Regions from separate parts of the Streptomyces sp. NPDC054866 genome, predicted to be linked through region 1. Evidence: riboswitches for the same ligand, from Rfam matches in the RefSeq annotation. Region 1 holds a riboswitch; each other region holds the start of a gene.
The links. A riboswitch is a leader RNA that binds a small molecule or an ion and turns the genes downstream of it on or off. The one in region 1 is predicted to bind cobalamin.

Region 1 (3,266 bases):
CGGGCAGCCGGAGGCGAGGGCCTCGAAGACGAGGACGCCGTCGGCCCGCGTGAGACCGCTGCCGCCCGCGTCCTCCCGTACGTACACGCCGCCGAGCCCGAGCCCGGCCGCCTTGCGCAGTACGTCGAGGGGGAAGTGCTTGTCCTGGTCCCACTGCACGGCACGGGGGGCGAGATGGTCGTCCGCGAAGTCGAGCGTGGTCTCGACGAGGGCCTGTTGGTCCTGGGTGAGTGATGTGGTGGTCATGGCGCTCATCCCATGGTGGGCAGGGTGAAGCTCGCGCCTTCCCTGGCCCCTGAGGGCCAGCGCGAGGTGACGGTCTTGGTGCGGGTGTAGAAGCGGATGGCGTCGGGGCCGTGCTGGTTCAGGTCGCCGAAGCCGGAGCGCTTCCAGCCGCCGAAGGTGTGGTAGGCCACCGGGACCGGAATGGGGACGTTGACGCCGACCATGCCGGTGTCGACGCGGCGGGTGAAGTCGCGGGCGGTGTCGCCGTCCCTGGTGAAGATCGCGACCCCGTTGCCGTACGGGTGCTCGCTGGGCAGCCGCAGGGCTTCCTCGTAGTCGGCGGCCCGTACGACGCACAGGACGGGGCCGAAGATCTCCTCGCGGTAGATCCGCATGCGTGGACCGACCCGGTCGAAGAGCGAGGCGCCCGCGAAGAACCCGTCCTGATGGCCCGGAAGCGTGAACTGCCGCCCGTCGACGACGAGTTCAGCACCTTCGTTGACGCCGATGTCCACGTACCTGCGGACCCGGTCGAGTGCGTCCCTGCTCACGAGCGGGCCGAAGTCGGCCTCCGGGTCGTCGCTGCGGCCGACGCGGAGCGTGCCGATGCGTTCCTTGAGCGCGGCGACCAGCGCGTCGGCGGTCTCCTCACCGACGGGCACGGCCACCGAGATGGCCATGCAGCGTTCGCCCGCCGAGCCGTATCCGGCGCCGATGAGCGCGTCGACGGCCTGGTCGAGGTCGGCGTCCGGCATGACGATCATGTGGTTCTTGGCGCCCCCGAAGCACTGGGCGCGCTTGCCGTGGGCGGCGGCGGTGGCGTAGATGTGCGCGGCGATCGGCGTGGAGCCGACGAAGCCGAGCGCGCCGACCCTGGGGTCCTCAAGGAGGGTGTCGACCGCTTCCTTGCCGCCGTTGACGACGTTCAGGACGCCGGGCGGCAGGCCTGCGTCGAGGAACAGTTCGGCAAGACGCAGGGGTACGGACGGGTCGCGCTCGGAGGGTTTGAGGATGAACGCGTTGCCGCAGGCGAGAGCGGGCGCGACCTTCCACAGCGGGATCATCGCGGGGAAGTTGAAGGGCGTGATCCCGGCGACCACACCGATCGGGGAGCGCAGCGAGTGCACGTCGATGCCGGTGCCCGCGTTGTCCGTGAACTCGCCCTTGAGCAGATGCGGGATCCCGGCGGCGAACTCCACCACTTCCAGGCCGCGTTGGATGTCGCCGTGCGCGTCGGCCACGGTCTTGCCGTGCTCGGCCGACAACAGCCGTGCCAGGGAGTCGCGTTCGGCCTCGACGAGCTGAAGGAAGCGCAGCAGCACGCGGGCGCGCCGCTGCGGATTCCAACTTCCCCACTCCTGCTGCGCGGTGACCGCGTCGGCGATCGCCCGCTCGGTGTCGGCCCGGCCCGCGAGCGGTACGCGGGCCTGGACGGTGCCGGTGTTGGGGTCGTACACGTCGCCGAAGAGGCCCGACGTGCCTGCGGTGTGCTTGCCGCCGATGAAGTGGGTGAGTTCACGGACCATGGGTGCCTGCTCTCGTCAGGTGAGATCCGGGGACGGCACGGCGAGCCGCCGACGGGCGCACAGGTGTGTGCGCTGTCGGTGCGAGCCGTGGGACAGCGGACGTCGGGACTCTCAGGCGTGCGTCGAGACCGCCGGAGGGCGCGACGTCCTATGAGCGCGTGGTGAGTTGAGCGCGCTCCGCCGGATCACCAGGGTCGTGGGTACGGACCGGTGCCATGCGTGTCTGCTCCATCCTCGTGGACAACACGGAACATTCCGCGGCCGGTATCCTGACTCCCGGATCTCCGCGCGCCGCCCGCCTTCCCGGCAGACCTCGCCAGTGGCGTGTGGATGGCAGCACACTCCCCGGTCACAGTGGCGGGACCGTGCCGGATTCACACCGGCTTCCCTGCACCGCGGACCTTGTGCCACGAACATATAGTTGGACGTCCTAGTAAGTCCACCCCTCTCCGCCGCGGGACAGCGCGAGAGCGCGGGCGGGGTGGCGCGGTCCGAGGAAGACGACGACGCCCTTGCCGTCGGGAGAGGGGTGCGTCGCCTGGGTCCAGCCCTGGCGGCCGTAGAAGCCCATGGCCTGCGGTGACCGGACCGAAGTCAGCAGCCAGACACGGTCGTCGGGAGCGCCGGAGGCCATCGCATCAAGGAGAGCCGCCCCGATTCCGGTGCCCTGCGCCGTGGGACGCACGGCCAGTTCGTCTATCTCACGGGCCCCGCACAGCCACGACAGGGCGCGCTCGGCGCCGAGTCCGGCCGCCGCCTGCGGATAGCAGCGGTCGGCGGGAAAGGGATCAGGCGTGGTCCACCCGGTGGTGAACCCGGCGATGCCCGTCCCCTCCAGGGCGATCGCCGCGGTGAAGCCGGGCCGCCGCACGTCGTCACCGAGCCGGACCAGGAACTCCGCCACCCGCTCCTCGTCCTCGTACCAGGGCGGCACGCCGAAGGCTTCGGCGTAGACGGTGCGCAACTCATCTACGTGCGCGAGCAGTTGCTCACCGCGCAGCACCCGTACGACCGCCGCCATCAGGCAGCCCTCGCCTCGGCCGCCCTCGGCTGCAGGGCCGCGTACGCCAGGGGGGCGGACGGGTCGATCGACACGTCCCAGGGGGCGGGCTCGGCCCCGGCACGTACGAGCAGGTCGCCGACGGCGGCGATCATCGCGCCGTTGTCCGTGCACAGCGTCATCGGGGGTACGCGCAGCCGCACGCCCGCGGCCGCGCACCGCTCCTCGGCGAGCGACCGCACCCGCGAGTTGGCGGCGACACCGCCGACCACGACGAGGGTCCCGACCCCGTGATCCCGGCAGGCAGCCAGGGCCTTGCGGGTCAGTACGTCCGCGACGGCCTCCTGGAGCGAGGCCGCACCGTCGGCCACCGGTAGATCGCGGCCGGCGTGCCCCTCGGCCCAGCGTGCGGCGGCGGTCTTGAGGCCGGAGAAGGAGAAGGCGTACGGGTCGTCCTTCGGCCCGGTGAGGGGGCGAGGGAAGGTCACCGCGCGCGGATCGCCGCTACGGGCCGC
Region 2 (3,266 bases), on a different contig from region 1:
CACGAGGCGGGCATCCAGCTCGCCGTGCACCCGCTCGCCGCCCGCGCCCTGTTCGGCGTACCGGCGGCGGAACTGGCCGGCGAGCTGGTGACGCCCGGCGCGGAGGTGATGGGGCGCCGCGCCGCCGACGTACGGGAGATGCTGTGCGAGCAGGGCACCTGGGAGGAGCGGTTCGCTTCTCTGTCCGGCTACTTGAGGCAGCGCGCGGCCGACGACGCCTCCGGCGGATCCGTACGGCCCGAGGTCGCCGAGGCCTGGGCCTGGCTCGCCCGGCACCGGGGCGTCGGCACCCTGCGCGGCCTCTCCCGGCACGTCGCCCTCAGCGAACGCCGCCTCACCACGCTCTTCCGCGCCGAGACGGGCCTGAGCCCCAAGCAGGCGGGCCGCCTGATGCGCTTCCAGCGCGCACGGAACGCGGTCGTACGCCCGGTCGCGACGGGCGGCGCCCCCGACCTGGCCCGCATCGCCGCGGACTGCGGCTACTACGACCACTCCCACCTGGTACGGGACTTCCAGCAGTACACGGGGGTGAGCCCCAGCGGCTGGCTGGCCGAAGAGTGCCGGAATATCCAAGCCGGGAGCCATGGCGGGGGCGAAGAGTAGGAGCCATGAACACCACCGACATGAACACCACCGAGAAGCAGCAGCCCCAGTCCGCCTCCGCCTCCGCCGGACGCGCCCCCGACGTCTGGCCGACCCTCCAGGCGCACGACGCCCCCGCCCTGATCGACTTCCTGGTCGGCACGGTCGGCTTCCTGCGCACCGCCGTCTACGAGGACGGCGACCGCGTGGCCCACGCCGAGCTCGACTGGCCCGAAGGCGGGGCCATCATGCTCGGCTCGTACGACGAGAAGTCCGAGGGCTGGTGCCTGAAGCCGGGCACCTTCGGGGCGTACGTCGTCACCGACCACGTGGACGACCTCTACGATCGGCTCACCGCCGCGGGGGTCGAGATCATCCGGGAGATCGAGGACCAGCCGTACGGCAGCCGGGAGTTCGGGATCGCCGACCCCGAGGGCAACAAGTGGTCGTTCGGCACCTACCGCGGCGCACCGAGGCCCGAGCAGCCGTCCTGACCTCACGTGACAGCAGCCGGCCTGACCTCGCGTGGTAGCTTGCGAGCGCCAGTCAACCCACACCAGGGCCAGGGAATCCGGTGCGAATCCGGAACTGACGCGCAGCGGTGAGGGGGAACGGGCGGGGCCACGGCCACTGGGCGTCCACGGACGCCTGGGAAGGCGCCCCGTCCGGTCGATCCCCGAGTCCGAAGACCTGCTGGCACCTTCGCCCCCGCACCGGGCGGCGGAGGTGATGAAGCAGGCCAGGCTCCGCGTATGAGCCGTGAGACTCAAGGGATCGTGTGTCCTCCACAGCCCGTCGTGTACGTATGTCCGTCCTCCTCAGCACGGCCCTGGCCCTCACGCTGACCTCGTGCGGAGGCGGCTCGTCGGCCACCTCCAGCGGGGGCGGGAAGGCTAAGGGCTACCCACTGACCCTCACCTCCTGCGGCAAGAAGGTGGAGATCAAGGCGCCGCCGCGGCGGGCGGTCTCCCTCGATCAGGGCTCCACGGAGATCCTGCTCTCCCTCGGCCTCGCGGATCGCATGGCGGGCACCGGGACCTGGACGGACCCGGTGCTCAAGGGACTTGAGAAGGACAACGCCAAGGTCGACCGGCTCGCCGACAGCTACCCCTCCTTCGAGAAGGTCCTCGCCCAGGAGCCGGACTTCGTCACCGCCTCCTTCCTGGCGACGGTCAGCAAGGGCGGCGTCGCCGACCGCGCCAAGTTCGCCGAACTCGGCGTACCCGCCTATGTCTCGCCCTCCGACTGCGCGGGCAAGGACAACAGCGGCGACGGCGACGGCCGTCGCGACAAGACGCTGACGATGGACACGGTGTACGGCGAAGTACGGGACCTGGCCAAGGCGTTCGGGGTCGAGAAGCGCGGCGAGCGGCTGATAGCGGACCTCAAGGCCAGGGTGGCGAAGGCGACGAAGGCGATCAAGAAGGCTGACGCGTCGTCCGACACGAAGCTCCTCTACTGGTTCGCCAACTCCGACGCGCCCTACATCGCGGGCTGCTGCGGAGCGCCGGGCATCATCACGCGCGAACTGGGCGTGAAGAACGTCTTCGACGACACCCGCGAGGAGTGGCCCCAGATCAACTGGGAGACGGTGGCGGACCGCGACCCGGACGTGCTGGTCATCGGGGACCTCACCCGCAAGTCGCAGACGGCCGAGAGCGCGAAGAAGAAGATCGAGTTCCTGGAGTCCAACCCGGTCACCAAGAACCTGACCGCCGTGAAGAAGAAGCGGTACGTGCTGCTGAGCGGCCAGGCCATGAACCCGACGATCCGCACTGTGGACGGCGTGGAACAAGTCGCCGACGCCTTGCGCGAGTTCGGGCTCGCCAAGTGATGAAGGCCGCCCCGGGCGGCATACGTTCCGCCCTGCTCTGGACGACAGGCCTCGCCGCCCTGGCCCTCTCCGTGGCGGTGGCCGTCACCATCGGCCCCGCGGACATCTCCGTACCGGACGTGTGGTCGGCGGTGGCGGCCCACCTCGGCTGGGGAGAGGCGACGCTGACGCCGATCAGGGACGGCATCGTATGGAACCTGCGCATGCCGCGCACGCTTCTCGCGGCGGTATGCGGCGCGGGCCTCGCGGTCTGCGGAACGGTCCTCCAGTCCCTCCTGCGCAACCCTCTTGCCGACCCCTTCGTACTCGGCGTCTCCTCGGGGGCGTCCACGGGCGCGGTCGCGATCGTCGTCCTGGGGGTCGGCGGGGGAGTGGTGTCGGTCTCGGCGGGAGCCTTCGTAGGGGCCGTCGTCTCGTTCGCACTGGTCCTCCTCCTGAGCCACACCCTGGGCGGAAGCGCCGACAGGGTGGTGCTGTCAGGAGTGGCGGCGATGCAGCTGTTCTCTGCCCTCACCTCGTTCGTGATCCTGACGTCGGGCGACGCGGAGACGACGCGGAGTGTCCTGTTCTGGCTGCTCGGCTCGTTGAGCGGGGTGGGCTGGACGGACGTCTGGCTGTGCGCGGCGGTGCTCTTCGTGGCCCTCGCGATCTGCCTGACGCAGGCCCGCACGCTGGACGCGTTCGTGTTCGGCCAGGACGCGGCGGCGACGCTGGGCGTACACGTGGCTCGCACCCGCCTGCTGCTCCTCTCCATAACGGCCCTCCTCACGGCGGCCCTGGTGAGCAGCGCGGGCGCCATCGGCTTCGTGGGCCTGGTCCTGCCGCACGCGGCCCGCGTCCTTGTCGGCGC
Region 3 (3,266 bases), on a different contig from region 1:
CGTGCGTGCGGACTCACCCGGCCCGGTGGAGCTCCGTGCGAACCCTGGCCGCCGCCTGGGCGGCGGAGGTGAGCGTCAGCTTCTTGTCGGTGCCCGCGGTCACCCTGACGAGCACGCCACCGACCCGCACCTCGACGTCGTAGCGCGGACGGCCGCCGTCGTACTCGTCGCCGCCCACGATCCGCGAGGTCTCCAGGAGCGCCTCGTCGCCGAGATCCGGCAGCCTCTCGGCCACGTGGTGCTCCTCGACGGGGGCCGCGTCGGTGTCGACGGTGACGCGAGGGCACGCCTTGTTGAGCTGCCGGCGCAGTTCGATGTGGCGCCCGGCCCGCTCGGCGGTCATGGAGAGCAGGGACGCGTGGACGTAGGGATTCTCGTCCTCGACCGCCTCGGGGAACGGACGCACGGTGTGGCTCGCGCTGGGTCCCCGCAAGCGCAGCAGTTGCTCGTGCACCTCCTCGCCGGCAGCACAGGCGCCCCAATCACCGCCACCCTGGTACGGATTGGAGGGGCCGGACGTCACGTCGTACGCCCTGGCCCTCGCCCCGATCGCCTTCGCCGGGAGCAGCGCCGACTTCAGCTCGGCGTCCGTGAAGATCTTGCCGGGGTCCACGTCTCCGTCGACACCGGCGGCCGTGGTCGACTTCGGGGTGCGCGTGGGCTTCGTCTCAGCGGTGCTCCCCTCGCCCCCGCACCCCGTGAGCAGCATCAGCAACACCGCCGTACAGCCCGCGCCCCGCCCTCGCACGCCGTCTCCCCCTGTTCGACGATCAGTTCGGCGCCACCCTAGGGGATACGCGCGCCGACACAAGATATGGGGCTGCCTCGCAGAGCCAGCACAAGATGTATGCTCGTGCTCGCTGTCGCCGCAGGGGAATCCGGTGCAAGTCCGGAACTGTCCCGCAACGGTGTATGAGTACGCATTTGTCGTGCTCGCAAGTCCGAAGACCTGTCGACAGTGCGCCCGTTCCGACCGGTCCGGGTGCCAACGACGTCCGGGCCTCGTGGAATGGGCTGGTGGACGCGGAGCGCAGCCCTGTCCAGGGGCGGCCCCCGTGTGTCACTCCTGCCCTCCTCAAGGCTCCGAGCCGAGCGAGGGAGTGCTCCGTGACCATCGCGCCAGCCGAACCTGCGTCAGCGCAGACCACCGACGATCAGCGGATCGCCGACGGCCCAGGAACCGCGCTGCTGCGTACCCTGACCGACCTCACCGCCGACCTCCCCGACGCCGACCCCGGCCGGGTCGCCGCCGCGGCGCTGCGCGGCCGTTCGGCCAAGGCCGACGTGGCGGAGCTGCGGGACCTCGCGACCGAGGCGGCCGCCGGGCTCATCTCCGAGGATCCGACCTACTCGCAGCTCGCGGCCAGGCTCCTCAGCCTCAGCATCCGTGACGAGGCCGCGTCGCAGGGCGTGCGCAGCTTCTCCGACTCGGTTGCCGTCGGCCACCGCGAGGGGCTGATCGCGGACCGTACCGCCGCGTTCGTCACCGACCACGCGGAGCGCCTGGACGGGCTCGTGGAGGCGGCTCTGGAGGACGGCGCCGACTTCCGCTTCGGCTACTTCGGCCTGCGCACCCTGCACAGCCGCTATCTGCTTCGCCACCCGATCACCCGGCACGTCATCGAGACCCCGCAGCACTTCATGCTGCGCGTCGCGAGCGGCCTCGCCGAGGACGGCAGTGCCCGCGCGATGGCCGAAGTCGCCTCCCTGTACCGCCTGATGAGCCGCCTGGACTACCTGCCGTCCTCGCCGACGCTCTTCAACTCCGGCACCCGCCACCCGCAGATGTCGTCCTGCTACCTCCTCGACTCCCCGCTGGACGAGCTGGACTCCATCTACGACCGCTACCACCAGGTCGCGCGCCTCTCCAAGCACGCGGGCGGCATCGGCCTCTCGTACTCCCGCATCCGCGCCCGCGGTTCGCTGATCCGCGGCACGAACGGTCACTCCAACGGCATCGTGCCGTTCCTGAAGACGCTGGACGCCTCCGTCGCCGCCGTGAACCAGGGCGGGCGCCGCAAGGGCGCCGCCGCGGTCTATCTGGAGACGTGGCACTCCGACATCGAGGAGTTCCTGGAGCTGCGCGACAACACGGGTGAGGACGCGCGCCGCACGCACAACCTCAACCTCGCGCACTGGATCCCGGACGAGTTCATGCGCCGGGTCGCCGCCGACCAGGACTGGTCGCTGTTCTCTCCGGCCGACGTGCCGGAGCTCGTCGACCTGTGGGGCGACGAGTTCGACGCCGCCTACCGCAAGGCCGAGGCCGCCGGGCTCGCCCGCAAGACCATCCCCGCGCGCGATCTGTACGGCCGCATGATGCGCACCCTGGCGCAGACCGGCAACGGCTGGATGACGTTCAAGGACGCCGCCAACCGCACCGCCAACCAGACGGCGGAGCCCGGCCACACCGTCCACTCCTCCAACCTCTGCACGGAGATCCTGGAGGTGACGGACGACGGCGAGACGGCCGTCTGCAACCTGGGCTCGGTGAACCTCGGCGCCTTCGTGGACACGGCCGCCGGTGACATCGACTGGGAGCGGCTCGACGAGACCGTCCGCACCGCCGTCACCTTCCTCGACCGCGTCGTCGACATCAACTTCTACCCGACCGAGCAGGCAGGCCGCTCCAACGCCAGGTGGCGTCCGGTCGGCCTGGGCGCCATGGGCCTCCAGGACGTCTTCTTCCAGCTGAAGCTGCCCTTCGACTCGCCCGCCGCGCGCGCCCTCTCGACGCGCATCGCCGAGCGGATCATGCTCGCCGCGTACGAGGCGTCCGCCGACCTCGCCGAGCGCAACGGCCCGCTGCCCGCCTGGGAGAAGACCCGCACCGCGCGCGGCGTCCTGCACCCCGACCACTACGGCGTCGAGCTGACCTGGCCGGAGCGCTGGGCCGCGCTGCGCGAACGTATCGCCGCGACCGGCATGCGCAACTCGCTGCTTCTCGCCATCGCGCCGACCGCCACGATCGCGTCCATCGCGGGCGTGTACGAGTGCATCGAGCCGCAGGTCTCCAACCTCTTCAAGCGCGAGACGCTGAGTGGTGAATTCCTCCAGGTCAACGCCTACTTGGTGCAGGAGCTCAAACGGCTCGGCGTCTGGGACGCGCAGACTCGCGAGGCGCTGCGCGAGGCCAACGGCTCGGTGCAGGGCTTCAGTTGGATCCCGGCCGAGGTGCGCGAGCTCTACCGCACCGCGTGGGAGATCCCGCAGCGCGGCCTGATCGACATGGCCGCCGCGCGCACGCCGTTCCTCGACCAGGCGCA

Region 2: linked by a shared signal. The riboswitch ahead of ACWGI2_RS11125 (ABC transporter substrate-binding protein) and the one ahead of ACWGI2_RS06755 (CoA-acylating methylmalonate-semialdehyde dehydrogenase) in region 1 are both predicted to bind cobalamin.
Region 3: linked by a shared signal. The riboswitch ahead of ACWGI2_RS19700 (ribonucleoside-diphosphate reductase subunit alpha) and the one ahead of ACWGI2_RS06755 (CoA-acylating methylmalonate-semialdehyde dehydrogenase) in region 1 are both predicted to bind cobalamin.

What each region holds. Positions count from the first base shown of each region.
Region 1 is NZ_JBSGZA010000001.1:1,585,336-1,588,601, reverse strand. Features, by position in the region: gene ACWGI2_RS06760 (acyl-CoA dehydrogenase family protein) at 1-246, opposite strand, end outside; gene ACWGI2_RS06755 (CoA-acylating methylmalonate-semialdehyde dehydrogenase) at 252-1,751, opposite strand; cobalamin riboswitch at 1,994-2,178, opposite strand; gene ACWGI2_RS06750 (GNAT family N-acetyltransferase) at 2,182-2,772, opposite strand; gene tsaD (tRNA (adenosine(37)-N6)-threonylcarbamoyltransferase complex transferase subunit TsaD) at 2,772-3,266, opposite strand, start outside.
Region 2 is NZ_JBSGZA010000002.1:531,196-534,461, reverse strand. Features, by position in the region: gene ACWGI2_RS11135 (helix-turn-helix domain-containing protein) at 1-603, shown strand, start outside; gene ACWGI2_RS11130 (VOC family protein) at 624-1,076, shown strand; cobalamin riboswitch at 1,109-1,294, shown strand; gene ACWGI2_RS11125 (ABC transporter substrate-binding protein) at 1,388-2,416, shown strand; gene ACWGI2_RS11120 (FecCD family ABC transporter permease) at 2,416-3,266, shown strand, end outside.
Region 3 is NZ_JBSGZA010000003.1:948,449-951,714, reverse strand. Features, by position in the region: gene ACWGI2_RS19705 (hypothetical protein) at 14-748, opposite strand; cobalamin riboswitch at 848-971, shown strand; gene ACWGI2_RS19700 (ribonucleoside-diphosphate reductase subunit alpha) at 1,108-3,266, shown strand, end outside.